Regions from separate parts of the Marinomonas epiphytica genome, predicted to be linked through region 1. Evidence: predicted binding sites of a transcription regulator. Region 1 holds the regulator's gene; the other holds the start of a gene.

Region 1 (7,949 bases):
GACCTGGTGCTCAATGGCTTCGTGGTCTTCGGTGCGCATGATTTTACCAATGTACTGTAAGTGTCTGCGCATGGCTTCATGTTGCTTTATGCGGTCGGCCTCTGCAAGGGCATCACGCAGAGTATCCGACATAGGAACCTTCTTTTGCTGTCCTTTACTAAGAGACAGTAATTTCTTGCCTAGTACTTGTAAGGCCTCCATTTCTCTTTTGATTTGGGTTTTACTTTTCGGGAGGTCTTCTTCGTTATCAAATTGATCAAAATCAGTCATGGGAACCTATATTAAGAAAATAGTGGCCAGTCCTAAGAAGGACAAAAAGCCTACAACGTCGGTTACGGTTGTTAGAATTACACTGCCAGCCAGAGCGGGGTCAATACCAAGTTTTTTGAGTAACAGTGGTAATAGAGTGCCTGTTAGGGCGGCAAATAAAAGATTTATTACTATCGCACCTGCAATAATGTAGGCGATTTGAATATCATCAAACCACACTGCGGTAAGTGCTGCAATGACAGTGGCCCAGAGTATACCATTAATCATACCAACAATGAGCTCTCTGTTCAGTAGCCAGCGTGCGTTTGTCGGACCGATTTGATCCAGTGCGATGCCTCGAATAACGAGAGTTAATACTTGAGAGCCGGCAATTCCACCCATACTGGCAACAATGGGCATGAGTATGGCGAGGGCGACAACTTTGTCGAGGGTGTCTTGAAACAGGCCAATTACATAGGAAGCAGTGAACGCAGTAATTAAATTGATCCCTAGCCATACCGCCCGGCGGCGAGTGGTTTTCATGATGGGCGAGAAAGTATCTTCATCGTCGTCAAGGCCTGCCATGCTAAGCATGGAGTGTTCTGCTTCATCACGAATAACATCGACCACATCATCAATGGTGATACGGCCCAAGAGCTTTTGGCTCTCTTCGTCTATTACGGGGGCGGACACTAAATCCATTTTTTCGAACAGCTGGGCTACATCACTAACAGGCGTGTTGGCGTGCAAAGGAGTGATTTCGGTTTCCATGATATCCCGAACTCGGGTATCGGCATCTGCAACTAATAACTTAGTAATGGGTAACGAGCCTAGCAGGCGATCGGAGCGGCTTACTACCAAGATGCTGTCTGTCATATCAGGCAGCTCTTCATGGCGGCGTAAATAACGGAAGACAATATCAACGGTGATGTTGGGGCGCACCGTAATGGTGTCCGTATTCATCAAACCGCCTGCGGAGTCTTCTGAGTAGCTAAGCAGTGTTTCAACGCGAGTTCTGTCTTGCGCGCTCATGGACGCAAGAACTTCTTTTACAACCGTTTCGGGTAGATACTGAAGTAAGTCGGCTAAGTCATCGTTTTCAAAATTCTCAGACACAGCAACAACACGCTCTGTGTCCATTTCTTTTAAGAAGGTAAGACTGATATCTTCATTCAGGTACTGAAGTACTTCACCTTCATTTTGTGAATCAATAAGCTCCCAGAGAAGCTTACGTTCCTTAGGAGGAGACGATTCCAATAGGCGAGCAACATCTTGAGCCGGTAAAGCACCATTAAGAAGGTAACGAATCTGCATGGTTTTACCGGACTCAAGAGAGTCGGTAACGGTTTGCAGATGTTGTAGGGTGCTTTGTTCAGACATAGGGGTTACTCGTCTTCCCCGAACTTGTCTTCAATGAGGGCAACAATGGCCGCGAGCGCTTCCGTTTCATCATCACCGTTAGTTTTAATGGTGATCTGAGTTCCTTTGCTAGCCGCTAGCATCATCATTGCCATGATGCTTTTGCCATCCACATTACGACCGTCCTTCTCAATGGTAATGTCGCAAGAAAAACGTGTAGTGGTTTCAATGAGCTTGCCAGCAGCTCGAGCGTGCAGTCCCAGCTTGTTGATAATAGTTATGGATGTTTTTTGCATAGGCCTTCCTTTATAACAGAGATTTGAAGGTCATATAGAGGGCTTCATCATCCTGAGCCCCTCGTAATTTGTCCAATGCCTCTGGTGATTGAGCAAGTTCTGCTATTTGCGCTAATGTTGCCAAATGATGATTACATTCATGTGGCGGTGCGATTAAAGCGAAAATAAGATCAACGGGTTTTCTATCAATAGAATCAAAGTCAATCGCTTCTTGTAATGACATTACCACAATCGCAGAGCGATTCGCAGTATCTAGCCGACAATGGGGAATAGCTAAGCCAGAGCCAATACCGGTACTGCCCAGTTTTTCTCGGCTAAGTAAGGCGTCGTACACCGCACTTTCTTCACAATGCAAACGGTCTGCAACGATGCAAGCTAAATTTTCGAGAGCGCGTTTCTTGCTTACAATATCTTTTTTTGCAAAAACCAAATCAGCTTTAAGTAGGGTATCCAATGGCATGGTTTTATAGTATCCGTTTAAATCAGTCGTTTACGTTCGTTTGAGGGTGGGATGTTCATCGCTTCACGATATTTCGCTACCGTTCGGCGAGCAACTTGAATGCCTTGGTCGGCCAAGGTGTTTGCTAATTTATTGTCACTCAAGGGTTTCTGTGCGGGTTCTTCAGCCACGAGCTTTTTAATCATTGCACGAATAGCCGTTGAGGAGCACTCGCCACCAGAAGCCGTGTTAACATGGCTTGAGAAAAAGTATTTCAGCTCAAAGATACCTTTGGGTGTATGCATAAACTTTTGTGTCGTAACTCGCGATATCGTGGATTCATGCATGCCTACTTCTTCCGCGACATCATGAAGAACCATGGGTTTCATTGCTTCTTCGCCAAGTTCGAAGAAGTCAATTTGTCGGTTCACGATACAGCTGGCGACTTTCAATAAGGTTTCGTTACGACTTTGTAAGCTTTTAATGAACCACTTCGCTTCTTGCAGTGAGTTTTTAATGTAGGTGGCATCTTCACTTTTCGCTGCCGTGTTGGCCATGGCTGAATAAGTTTCATTAATTTTTACGGGAGGAAGGGCGTCATTATTGAGCTCAACTTGCCAAGTACCTTTTATCTTTTTTACGCTGACATCAGGAATCACATAATCCGTGTTTAAGTTGTCTACCGCAGAGCCTGGGCGCGGGTTGAGTTGTTGAATTAACGTCACAACTTCTTTTAGAGCCGCTTCTTTGAGCTTTGTTTTGCGAGTTAATTGGGCAAAATCTCGGCTACCTAATAGGCCTAAGTGATTGTCTATTAAATTGTGTGTGCTCTTGTATAAAGGGTGATCTCGGTACGCTTCTAATTGTACGAGTAAGCAGTCACGTAAATCGATTGAACACACACCAACCGGATCAAAGCGTTGTAGTCGATGTTGAACGGCAATGACTTCGTCAATTTCGAGTTCTTCAAGTTCAGCACTTAAAGCTTCGCAAATTTCTTCCGTAGAAATGCTCAAATAACCATCAGATTTAACACATTCGATGATGGCGTAGGCAATTTCAATGTCACGGTCAGACATGTGAGTTAGGTTAAGCTGCCAAATTAAATGGTCTTGAATATTTTCTTCTGGGGCATTGCGACTTTCAAAGTCACTTTCCCCTTCAAAGCTTGACACATCACTTACTGAGGCTGAATTTTGGTAGGTGTCGTCCCAGTTACTGTCTATCGAAAGCTCTTCTGGAATGCTGTCAGTCCATTCGGATTCAAGTCGTGCTTCCTCAGGGTTGGATTCAGCTTCAGTGCTTCTCTCGTCGGTCTTTTTCTCGGTTTTGCTTTCGATACTGTTGTTTTCGGCAGGAGTATTTGCCAGTTCATCATCGATTTCTAACAATGGGTTAGACTCAAGAAACTCATGGATTTCTTGCTGTAAATCTAAGGTGGATAACTGTAACAAGCGAATGGCTTGCTGCAGTTGAGGGGTCATCGTCAGTTGTTGACCGATTTTTAATTGTAACGACTGCTTCATAGAGCAACACTTAGTAATTTAAGTTGGAACAAGATATGCATACTACTCTCTTTATCTAATAATGATAAGGGTTATAGACGGAAATCGTCGCCAAGATACACCTTTTTTACCTGCTCATTATTAATAACCGTCTCGGCGTCGCCAGAAGCGATAATATGGCCGTTACCGACAATATACGCCTTATCACAAATATCTAACGTTTCCCTTACGTTATGGTCGGTAATTAATACACCAATGCCACTTTCTTGAAGGTGTTTGATGATCAGCTTTATATCCCCAACGGAAATGGGGTCGACCCCAGCGAAAGGTTCATCCAGCAATACAAATTTAGGGTTCATGGCGAGGGCACGAGCAATCTCTACTCGACGTCGTTCGCCACCTGATAGAGCCATACCTAGGTTTTTTCGAATGTGGGTAACATGAAACTCTTCTAGTAGGGATTCAAGTTTGGCTTGTTGCTGCTGTTTGTTTAGGTCTTTGCGGGTTTCTAAAATGGCCAGAATGTTGTCTTCGACAGACATTTTTCGAAAAATTGACGCTTCTTGTGGTAGATAGCCAATGCCTTTTTGGGCGCGTGTATGCATCGCATTATGGGTAACATCTTGGCCGTCAATGAAAATTCCGCCTGCATCATTTGTGACCATGCCGACTATCATATAAAAGCAGGTGGTTTTACCTGCGCCGTTCGGTCCGAGTAGACCAACGGCTTGACCAGACTCAACCGCCAAAGAGACATCTTTAACGACTTGGCGCTTCTTATAGCTTTTAGCGAGGTTCTTTGCTTCTAATAGTGCCATTTAGTTCTCATCTTGTGCTGCTTGGGGTTGCAGGGTCATAGAAACGCGACCAGTATCCGTTTTGTTTGCTTGGAAAGCGCCACTGTTTACCATGTAAAGTATGTAATCGGCAGATACTTTATTGTCGATCCGATTTAGGTAGCCATTGCCTGAGATTTCAAGTTTTGCCTCTAGCGTTGAATAATCAATGTTATCCCCTTGGCTAATAACCATGTTGCCTGCTTCATCGATTTGTTGGCTGAACTTGGCTGGCGAGCCTTTGGCTTTAAGCTTGTTAAATTTTTGGGTTTGCGGATTGGTGCTGATTTTTAAATACTCAGCCTCAATTTCAATGGTGCCCTGGGTAATGAGAACGTTACCCTTATAAATCGCTTCGCCTGTGGTTTGGTTGAACGAAGCTTCGTCTGCTTGAATTTCTAACGGTTGCTCCGTGTCGCTTGGCAGCGCAGTAGCAAGGGAAGTAAGGCAACATGAAGCTAGAAAAAGAGTTAACTTAGCGAGTTGGTTCATAATGTCCTCTTACCGGTTTGGTCATGATTACTTCACCGGAATTGATAAAAGCTGTGATCTTACTTGCACTGGTAATGCCTTGAGTGGAATAAAGCTTGGCATTTCCATAGCTGCTTAACGATTGATCTTTATCAAGATAGTGTACCGTGTCTGCAGATAAAGTGATATCAGCGGCACCGACTTGGCGTTTTAGCGCTTTTGCATCTTGAGTTAATAAAATGTCTTTGCTGCCATCTTCTATTACGCCCTGTAATGATTCGGCACTCCAGCTACTGGTGTCGGCATGGCGCTCTACAAAAGGAAATTCAAGCAGTGTTTTTTTTGCCGCTAGATAATGTAATGTTTTTGCAGCCTCTAGTGTCTCAATGAGTTTGCCTGAAGGATCGAATTCCTTTACTCGTACTTGCGTAATGAAATAATCAGGAGAGCTACTTAGGGACTCTGTGGTAACAAGGTTAGATTGAGGTCCCTTACCCACTATAAACAGTAAGCCGGCTGCACCTACTAGAGCGCCAAATAAAAACCACTTTTTCAAACTCATACCAAGCATTTTGAATCCACGTTAGCTACTTGTTCCCATAAGTATTAAATATACGCCATAAGACCCGACCAAAGGTAGGCCTAGCCATCTAGGAATTTGTTTGTTTTGAGCGCGATTAAAGAGAAAAACAGCAGCAGCCATTACAAGGGTTAGAGCGAGCACCCAAGGAAAGTCACGAGACATTATTTGGTTATCGGTGACTCCTGGAGCAATGAGTGCAGGAAGAGGTAAAACCGTAGCCAAGTTAAAAATGTTTGACCCTAAAACATTGCCAATGGCGATGTCATGGTGACCTTTACGTACACTACTAACGGATGCGGCGAGTTCTGGTAGGCTAGTGCCGATCGCGACAATGGTTAATCCGATCACCAGTTCGCTCACGCCAAGCGCTGTGGCGATCCCTGTCGCTCCCCACACCAAGAGTTTTGAGCTGCCAATCAGTACAGCCAATCCTACGACGGCAATCAAGACCGATTTGCCAACCGAACCGCCATCGTCTTCTGGGAGCTCAGCGGCGAGTTCTTCTTCTAAGTCTTTGGCGTTTCTTAATAAAATAAGAAGAATAATAATGAAGGCAATAAGTAGAGCGCATCCGTCAAAAACACTCAAATGACCATCCCATAGTAATAGGCCAGATAAAAGTGTAATGGCTAATACCAGAGGCACTTCTTTAGTGGCTAGGCCTTTTGCAATAGGAATGGAGGAGAGCAATAGAGTGATGCCGAATACCAGACCAATATTGGCAATGTTGGAACCAAGGACATTACCAATGGCAATTTCTGGTGCCTGGTCAAACGCTGCGATGGCAGATACCACCATTTCTGGTGCAGAGGTGCCTAAAGCCACTAACGTAATGCCAATGACCATAGGGCTAACGTTTAATTTTTCAGCAACTAAAGCAGCATGCTCAATGAACTTGTCAGAGCTTAATACCAGTAATACCAGACCGGCTAACAGAGCAGCGGAATAAAGCAGCATAATGTCGATATATCTCAAAAACTTAAGGGACGTACATTTAATGAGGTTTGGCGGGTAAATTCAAGACTTGATCTTTGAAACAAAATGGGATTTGTCTCCTGTTCAATAGGCTTTTTAAGGTCTGAGTGATAACATTTATCCCATTATTCTACGGATTAGGGTATTTCGCCAATGGATGCATATATAGAAGTCCAAAATCTTAAGTTCTCTCGAGCTGACAGAGTGATATACGAAGATGTCACTTTAACCATACCCAAAGGTAAGGTGACCGCGGTGATGGGGCCGAGTGGGACGGGAAAGACAACCTTATTGCGGTTGATCGCAGCACAACTGACACCTGATGAAGGGCATATCTTTGTGGACGGGCAAGATGTACATGCTTTGTCTCGATCTTCTCTTTATGAAGTGCGAAAAAAATTAGGCATGTTGTTTCAAAGTGGTGCTTTGTTTAGTGATATGTCGGTTTATGAAAATGTTGCTTTTCCGTTACAAGAACATACAAAACTGTCGGAAGAAGCGATTCAAGAAAGGGTGAAAAACAAGCTGCACAGTGTTGGCTTACGTGGCGCCGCCCACCTTTTGCCCTCTGAGTTGTCCGGAGGAATGGCTCGTCGTGTCGCTTTGGCTCGTGCCATTGCATTGGATCCTGAGCTGGTTATGTATGATGAGCCTTTTACAGGACAAGATCCCATATCAAAAGGTGTGCTGGTGGAGTTAATCCGTAACCTCAATACAGATACAGACATAACTTCGGTGTTGGTGTCTCACGATGTTGAAGAATCTTTATCTATTGCAGACCATGTTTGTATTCTAGCGGGTGGGCGAGTGATTGCAGAAGGGAGTGCTGAACATATTCGAGCGTCACAAGACCCAAGGGTGAAACAGTTTCTTCAAGGCCAGCCAGATGGTCCTGTGCCGTTTCACTACCCAGAGACAAAAGGTAACCATGAAAACACAAGGAGTTCATTATGAGTGGCTTGGTCGGGCTAGGTAGCGCGGCGTTATTATGGCTTAGCTCCGTGGGGCGAGCAGGGATTTTCTTATTTCAAAGTGTGGCTCGTGTTCCTGTTAGGCCAGCAGAAGCGATGAACTTATTGGTTAAGCAGTTATATTCTGTCGGTGTGCTGTCTCTGGTTATAGTGGTGGTGTCGGGGGCTTTTATCGGCATGGTTTTATCCCTGCAAGGTTACAGTATTCTTGCTAAATTTGGCTCGGAAGATGCGGTAGGGCAGCTGTTAGCGTTATCGCTGTTAA
Region 2 (7,949 bases), on a different contig from region 1:
AATTAAATCCAGCGACCAGACACTAGGGGTTAATGGGTCGCTGGATAAGTTATAGGTAGCGCCATCTTCCCTAAGGATACGTTGGGCACGTCGCTGGCGCTCAAGCATGCCATTAGTACCTAATCCTTTGATCCTATTAATAACGTTTTGCCAGTGTTCCCTTGGCAAACGAGCCTCAGTAAAGGCTTCGTCATAAGCGTTTACTGGGCTTTCATAAGAGAAAGACGTAGCAACAGAAGGGATGTCTTCTGTTGCCATCATCGGTTGATTAGATTGCTGTTGCATAGTGTGCCTGAATATTCAATGTCGTAATTAGAGCACAGTATACCTCTTACGCAGGTCTAATGTGTGAGGATATTCATCCATTGGCTCTTCTGCAGGTGGAGACATAGGTCTTGGCGTGCTGCCACTTGGCTGAAATGCTCTAAGGGCACTGAACGCAGGTGGTGGAGCAATGGGGCCTTGGCTGAAACCGTGATCCCAGAAACGGTTTACTCGCCGAGCTTCGGCTTCGTTACTGTTAACAGGTAAGGTTTCATAAGTACGACCACCAGGGTGGGACACATGGTAAGTACAACCCCCTACGGACAAGCCATTCCAAGTATCAATTAAGTCAAATACCAGTGGTGTATCCATGCCAAGAGTTGGGTGTAAAGCGGATGGCGGAGCCCAAGCCTTATAGCGCACTGCACCAACAAATTCCCCTTTGCGACCAGTAGAACGAATTGGTACACGACGACCATTACAGCTAAGCACATAACGCCCTTCGGTTAGTCCGCTCAATTTGACTTGTAAACGCTCCACTGAAGAGTCTACATAGCGTGCAGTGCCTGAGCCTGTGACTTCTTCCCCAAGAACATGCCAAGGCTCAATGGCCCAGCGCAATTCAATTTCCATGTCGTCAATTTGTTGGCGACCATAGTGAGGGAAGCGGAACTCTTCGAACGGCATGAGCCATTCCAACTTGAATGGGAAGCCGTGTCTTTGTAAATCTTCCACGACTTCTTTAATGTCTTGCCAAACAAAATGAGGCAGCATGAATTTATCATGTAAGCTCGTGCCCCAGCGTACCAGAGGCTGTTTGTAAGGCTCTTTCCAAAAGCGTGCCACCAAGCAACGTAGCAATAGCATTTGCACCAAAGACATATGGGGGTGTGGAGGCATCTCAAAACCGCGAAACTCTAAAATACCTTGTCGACCACTGGAGGTACCAGCAGCGTAAAGTTTGTCTATGCAAAATTCCGATCTGTGGGTATTACCCGTAATATCCACTAATAGATTGCGCATGAGCCGATCAACTAACCAAGGTTGTTCGACAAAGCCTTCGGGCATGTTTTGGAAGGCAATTTCCATTTCATAGAGGTTTTCATCGCGACCTTCATCAGGGCGAGGGGCCTGGCTGGTAGGGCCAATGAACATACCAGAAAACAGATAGGACAACCCAGGGTGATGTTGCCAATAGGTCACTAAACTTTGCAGCAATTCAGGGCGACGTAAAAGAGGGCTATCGGCAGGTGTGCGACCGCCAAGGGTTACATGGTTACCGCCCCCCGTTCCAGTATGACGACCATCTAACATGAACTTCTCTGCACCTAAACGAGAGAGATACGCTTGGTGATATAGGGTTTCTGTATTATGTACTAGCTCGTCCCAACTGCCCGCAGGGTGTATGTTTACCTCAATGACACCTGGGTCAGGAGTGATTAAGAATTTTTGTAAACGCGGGTCTTTAGGGGGCTCATAACCTTCAATCACAACCGGCAAATCAAGCTCTTTGGCGGTTGCTTCAATGCGAGCAAGAAGGTCGACAAAATGCTCTAGATGGGTGAGAGGAGGCATGAAAATATGCAGTCGGCCTTCTCGTGGTTCAATGCATAGGGTGGTACGAATGACATTTTTAAAAACCTGGTTTTTGTCTTTAATAGGCTTGGCGGTACGCTTATCAGGGCTGGCTGAATTAGCACTTAGCTCCTGAGGGAAGGTCATGTTTGCCAAAGGCTGTAGTGGGTCAAACGGGTCTCGTTCTTTCGGCTGCTCTTCTTCTACAATAGCAGGTAACGAATTTAGGGGTAAACGATAGCCCATTGGACTATCGCCAGGGATCAAGGTAATAACGTCGCTGCGCATTGGCCAGAGACTGCTTTGCCATTGATTGCTGACTGAATTAAATTCCAGGGGTAACAAATAGCCGGTTTCTGTACTCAAGCCTCGATTAAGCAGTTTGGCTAACCGGCGGCGTTCTAAGTCGTCTTTTAAATCGGCTTTAGTCGGGTCCGCATCAGCGGGTAAGGATTGTTCTAACCATAAATAATATAGGGTGTCTTCATAAGATGCTTGTAAGTATTTACTATCAAGCTGCATTATATTACATAGGTGCTCACCAAAAGATTTGGCACTTTTTATATTGTGTTTGTAGTCTTTGTCGACTCGGGCTAAGTAGTTTGGCTCTTGCCAGAGTGCTTGCCCGTCAGTACGCCAAAAACAACCTAGGGCCCAACGAGGCACTTCTTCGCCTGGATACCATTTGCCCTGCCCATAGTGCAGTAAGCCATTAGCACCAAACTCACTTTTCATGCGCAACAGTAAATCTTTGGCCAACTTTAGTTTTTCAGCGCCTAATGCTCCTGTGTTCCATTGTTCAGAGTCCATATCGTCAATGGAAACAAAGGTGGGCTCTCCCCCCATAGTAAGGCGCACATCACCAGCTTCAAGTTCTTTGTCTACGGCATAACCCAGAGCTTTTATAGTGTCCCATTCGCCTTCTGCATAGGGTTTGGTAACTCGTGGGTCTTCGTGAATACGAGTCACCACATTACTGTAGCTAAACTCACATTCGCATTCATCGATCAGGCCAGTGATAGGAGCGGCAGAAGCCGGTTCTGGGGTACAGGCTAGAGGAATGTGTCCTTCACCAGCAAACAGTCCTGAAGTCGGGTCCAGCCCTACCCAGCCTGCGCCAGGTAAATAGACTTCACACCAGGCATGCAAATCTGTGAAGTCTTCTTCTGGGCCGGAAGGGCCGTCTAATGCTTTGACATCGGCGGTTAATTGCACCAAATAGCCAGATGCAAAGCGCGCTGCAAGACCTAAGTTACGGAGGATCTGCACCAATAGCCAAGAGGTGTCACGGCATGAGCCTTTATTGAGTGTGAGGGTTTCTTCACAAGTTTGCACGCCGGGTTCTAGGCGTATGCCGTAGCCTATTTCACTGGCTAAACGTCCGTTAATTTCAACCAGAAAATCGTTAATGGGCTTTTTAGAACGCTCCACACTGGCCAGCCATTTGTCTAAAAGAGGACTTGACTCGGTGACTGCTAGGTAGGGTTCTAGCTCTTTTTTAAGGTCTTTATCGTAACTGAATGGGTAGTTTTCAGCGTAACTTTCTACAAAGAAGTCAAAGGGGTTGATCACGGTCATATCTGCGATCACTTCAACCATAAACTCCAACTTGTTTGTTTTTTCAGGGAAAACCAAACGTGTTTGAAAGTTGCCAAACGGATCTTGTTGCAAGTTTACAAAATGATCGTTTGGGGTCACTTTAAGGGAATAACCATGAATTTTGGTGCGTGAATGGGCCGCAGGGCGCAGACGTAAAATATGCGGTGCGACATTGATAAAGCGATCAAACTCATAAGTAGTTTTATGCTGTATCGCAACTCGAATGGTCATGCTGCGTCTCCTTGGCGGAATTGGAACCAGTTCTCAGTGATCTTAAAGCTGATGTCGATAATATCTAATTGAATGTCGTTCAGGTATTCATGGAAATTCTCATCCAAGTCTTCTGAGCCGTTTATTTCATAATAACGCTTATTTAATTTGTCGATATTAGCAGCAATCAGGCCCGCTCTAGGGAGCTTGCTCGCAGCGTCTCGCATTTGTTCAAGGCAATAGCCCAGGCTGCGTGGGAAGCAAGGGTCTCGTAATAAGAAAGTAACCGTTTTGGCGCCATTAATGGCCGTTCGTACCGTTCTGCGGTAATCCAAGTACGCACTTTGAGATTTCAATACTTTAGACCAGACAACCTGGCCAAGTAACACGCTTTCTTCTTTATCCGCTTCCATCATAATGGATAGGGCGGCGTCTAGGATTCGGGTGTTCATGTCAGCGCGTTCTAGGTAGCGCCCTAAAATAAGAAAGTGCCAGCCTGCATCACGGCTCATAGCGCCTGCTAATAGGCCAATGATTTTCTGGCATCCTTCAATTACGGTATTCAGGAAGTCGTGTCGGGCTGAACGGTTGATACCCTGTTTAATGTTGTTACGGGCGTATATGTCCAGTTCGTTTATTAGCTCCCAAGTTTCTTTGGGCACCACATCCCGAGAGGTGCGAATGTTTTCGCGTACCATTTTTAAAGACGACAACATGGAGCTTGGATTACTGTCATCGGCCAACAAAAATTTTACGACATTGCGTTCGTCCTTGTTTTTGTACCTTTGCTCAAAGAGCTCAACGCCACTGTTGATTTCAATTAGGTTGTACCAGGTAACTTGCACGTCCCGTGGTAAATCAAATAAAAGATCGTCATAAACACTGACTAAACGGGCTGTGTTTTCCACACGTTCTAGGTAACGTGCACTCCAAAATAAGCGTTCGGCTACTCGTGATAACATGTTACTTGCCCTCCGTTTCTACTATCCAAGTGTCTTTACTACCACCCCCTTGTGACGAATTAACGACTAAAGAGCCTTTTTTCATGGCGACTCGCGTAAGCCCACCTGTCGTCACAAAGGTATCCTTCGCTTGAAGAATAAAAGGGCGGAGGTCTAGGTGGCGGGGTTCAAGATTGCCTTGGGAAATTAAAGTGGGGGCTGTTGATAGTTTCAAAGTGGGTTGGGCGATGTAGTTGCGAGGATTCTTTTTAATGAGATCTGCAAATAAAGCTTGTTCTTTTTTCGTAGAATGAGGGCCAACTAACATACCGTAACCGCCAGATTCATTAGCCGGTTTCACCACCAGTTTATCTAGATTGTCCAAAACGTATTTTTGCTGTTCTGGGTCATCGCATAGGTAAGTGTCTACGTTTTTTAGAATAGGTTCTTCATTTAAATAGTAGCGAATGATTTCTGGTACATAGGCATACACGACTTTGTCGTCAGCAACCCCTGCGCCGGGCGCATTGGCTAATGCAACATTGCCTTCACGCCATGCTCGCATGAGTCCAGGCACGCCCAATACAGAATCTGGGTTAAAGGCTTCAGGGTCTATGAACAGGTCATCGATACGACGGTAAATCACATCTACGCGTTCCGGCCCATTAATGGTCTTCATGTAGACGCAGTCATCAGTGTCGACAAATAAATCGCTACCTTCTACTAACTCGGCACCCATTTCTTGCGCTAAAAAGGCATGTTCAAAGTACGCTGAGTTATAAATGCCCGGTGTCATAACGACAATTTCAGGGCTATCGGTCTCTCGCGGAGAAAGGGAAGCTAATGTGTCGAAAAGCTGAGAGGTATAGGAATTTACGGGCAAAATATGGTCGTTTTCGAATAGCTCTGGCAACACTCGCTTAGTAATAGCGCGGTTCTCTAACATGTAAGAAACACCTGAGGGGACTCTTAGGTTATCTTCCAGTACATAGAAATCGCCTTTGTCATCGCGCACTAAATCAGTACCACAAATATGTGCCCATACACCGTAAGCGGGTGAAACCCCAACGCATTCAGGGCGAAAGTTTTTGGATTCTTTAATGATGTGCTCTGGGATGATGCCATCTTTAATGACATTTTGGTCGTGGTAGAGGTCGTCGATGAAAAGGTTGAGTGCTTTGAGTCTTTGCTTTAGGCCTTTCTCTGCGACTCGCCAAGCTGAGGCTTCAATGGTTCTGGGGATAATGTCGAAGGGCCATGCTCTGTCTATGTTGCCTTCTTCTGTGTAAACCGTGAAGCTAATGCCCATTTCTTGGATAGTGGCCTCTGCTGCTAACCGCCGTTTTTCAAGTTCTTCATCTGTTAAGCTGTTGAGGTAATGAAAGAGTTGTTTGGCGGGGGGCCTAGGCAGGCTCTCTGAGTCGATTAACTCATCGAAAAAGCCATTAGATTGATATTGGTTTTGTAAATGATCCATGTTTACCTCGCTTTTTTGCAAACTGGGTGTGGTTTATCTTGATACTGATCAGATAACCTATTTATTATTTTCCCTGTTTTTCTGGTCGCGCTTTCATAATGTCTTGAAGCGACTCTAATAATCAACTAATAAAACACACAAAATATATTTAATTTGTTACAAAATAAGAGCAAATTTTGCGCCAAAGCAACAAATAAAAGCTCAATTGATACAAACTGAGAGTGTTGCCATTATTATGTACAGAACCTGTTAAAGGCTTAGGAGATTGTGATTGGATACGAATAGCCAGGTAATCGTAGTTGGGGCTGGAATAGGTGGTCTTACCTTAGCTCTAGCCTGCGCTCAGCAAGGCTTTGTGGTAACGGTTTGTGAGCAGTCTTGTGCCATAAAAGAAGTGGGAGCGGGCTTGCAGATGAGCCCTAATGCGATGAAAGTATTAGACGCGTTAGGCGTTGCAGCAATTCTGAAAGCGTCTGCTTTTGTGCCAGAGCAAGCCTCTATTCGTGATTATCAGTCAGGCCATTATTATCTTCAGTTGCCGTTAGGTGATGAAGTCGTGTCTCGTTATGGTGCGCCTTATTGGCATGTGCATCGCGCGGACTTGTTGAAAGCACTGTTATCGTGCTGTCAACGTTTAGGGGTGGAGGTTATCTTGTCCGCCAAACTGGTGGATTATCAAGAAACAACGACAGAGGTGGTGGCTCAGTTTGAAGATGGCCGAGAGTTAAGAAGCAAGCTGTTAGTTGGAGCCGATGGTATTCACTCAAAGTTGTGCGAGCGCATGTTTGGGGCACAGCCTGCTAAGTTTACTGGCCAGGTTGCCTGGCGTGGTGTGGTACCAGTAGAGCGTTTAGGTAATGTCCATGTGGCACCCGACGCCTGTGTTTGGGCGGGCCCAGGCCGTCACCTAGTCAGTTACTTTCTCGACGGTGGAAAACTCGTCAACTTTGTTGCAGTGGAAGAACGTCAGGACTGGCGTAATGAGTCTTGGAGTGAAGAAGGGGATGTAAAGGCGTTAAGAAAAGCTTTTTCAGGCTGGCATCCGGATGTTAGCGGTTTGCTAGAGCAAGTGGATCAGACGTTTTTATGGGCCTTGTATGGGCGAAAGCCATTAGACAACTGGTATAAAGGGCGTTGTGTTCTGCTGGGGGATGCTTGCCATCCTATGTTGCCATTTATGGCGCAAGGGGCTGCGATGGCGATTGAAGACGGGATGGCGTTAGCTCGGCATTTAGCGAAAGATAAAAACCAGCGGAATCCCACAGAGGCGTTTGCTCAGTATGAAGTAGAAAGAAAGCAACGTACTACGAAAATTCAAACGATGTCAGCCAATAATGCGAGCTTGTATCATATGAGTGGCCCGTTAGGGCTGGCGAAATTAAAAGTACTTAGCCAGCTGTCACGCTTCGCGCCAAGTTTAGTTCAAGGCAAGCTAGATCCTGTTTATGGTTATGTGTCAGTGTGACGCTATATAAGTTTAACTTCTTAGATTTTTGCTTTAGCGAGAGTTTTGTTATATCGAATTGCTTCCTCTTCATGACTAATTAATATTAGCGAGATTTTCTGAGATTGATTATCATCGCTGCGAATTTTAAGGCTGACCTTCGTTATTGTTGTCTTACTCTCTAAATAAAGCACTTTGCCAAAAGCGAGGTGCTTTTTGCTTTTATATAATCAGGAATTAGCAAAAATCATGACTTCTAAATCTCCGCTAGCGCTTTTACCGCTGGCTTTATTCCTTGTTCTTTTTGTTGGCAGCGGACTTTGGTATCAATCCCAAGGTGTGGATTTTGCCTTTTATCAAATCTCTGCCCCAGTAGCCATTTTACCGGCTATCGCTCTGGCGATTCTCTTGGCGAAAGGGGCGTTGAATAAACGCATTG

The links. Region 1 encodes sigma-54, which starts transcription at its own class of promoters, with help from an activator protein. Its sites were predicted from a motif close to TGGCACNNNNNTTGCTNT; they were not measured.
Region 2: a site for sigma-54 is predicted at 6,233-6,250, ahead of ACYVGZ_RS05895 (circularly permuted type 2 ATP-grasp protein). Genes of this name have one in related genera too.

Annotation. Positions count from the first base shown of each region.
Region 1 covers NZ_BAAGVX010000002.1:193,539-201,487, reverse strand. The annotation lists gene yjgA (ribosome biogenesis factor YjgA) at 1-270, opposite strand, end outside; gene mgtE (magnesium transporter) at 277-1,629, opposite strand; gene ACYVGZ_RS01465 (HPr family phosphocarrier protein) at 1,635-1,904, opposite strand; gene ACYVGZ_RS01460 (PTS sugar transporter subunit IIA) at 1,915-2,364, opposite strand; gene ACYVGZ_RS01455 (RNA polymerase factor sigma-54) at 2,382-3,869, opposite strand; gene lptB (LPS export ABC transporter ATP-binding protein) at 3,941-4,666, opposite strand; gene lptA (lipopolysaccharide transport periplasmic protein LptA) at 4,667-5,176, opposite strand; gene lptC (LPS export ABC transporter periplasmic protein LptC) at 5,160-5,717, opposite strand; gene ACYVGZ_RS01435 (calcium/sodium antiporter) at 5,739-6,695, opposite strand; gene ACYVGZ_RS01430 (ABC transporter ATP-binding protein) at 6,867-7,667, shown strand; gene mlaE (lipid asymmetry maintenance ABC transporter permease subunit MlaE) at 7,664-7,949, shown strand, end outside.
Region 2 covers NZ_BAAGVX010000026.1:163,191-171,139, forward strand. The annotation lists gene ACYVGZ_RS05880 (circularly permuted type 2 ATP-grasp protein) at 1-285, opposite strand, end outside; gene ACYVGZ_RS05885 (transglutaminase family protein) at 313-3,669, opposite strand; gene ACYVGZ_RS05890 (alpha-E domain-containing protein) at 3,666-4,610, opposite strand; gene ACYVGZ_RS05895 (circularly permuted type 2 ATP-grasp protein) at 4,612-6,066, opposite strand; gene ACYVGZ_RS05900 (FAD-dependent monooxygenase) at 6,338-7,531, shown strand; gene ACYVGZ_RS05905 (Na+/H+ antiporter NhaC family protein) at 7,760-7,949, shown strand, end outside.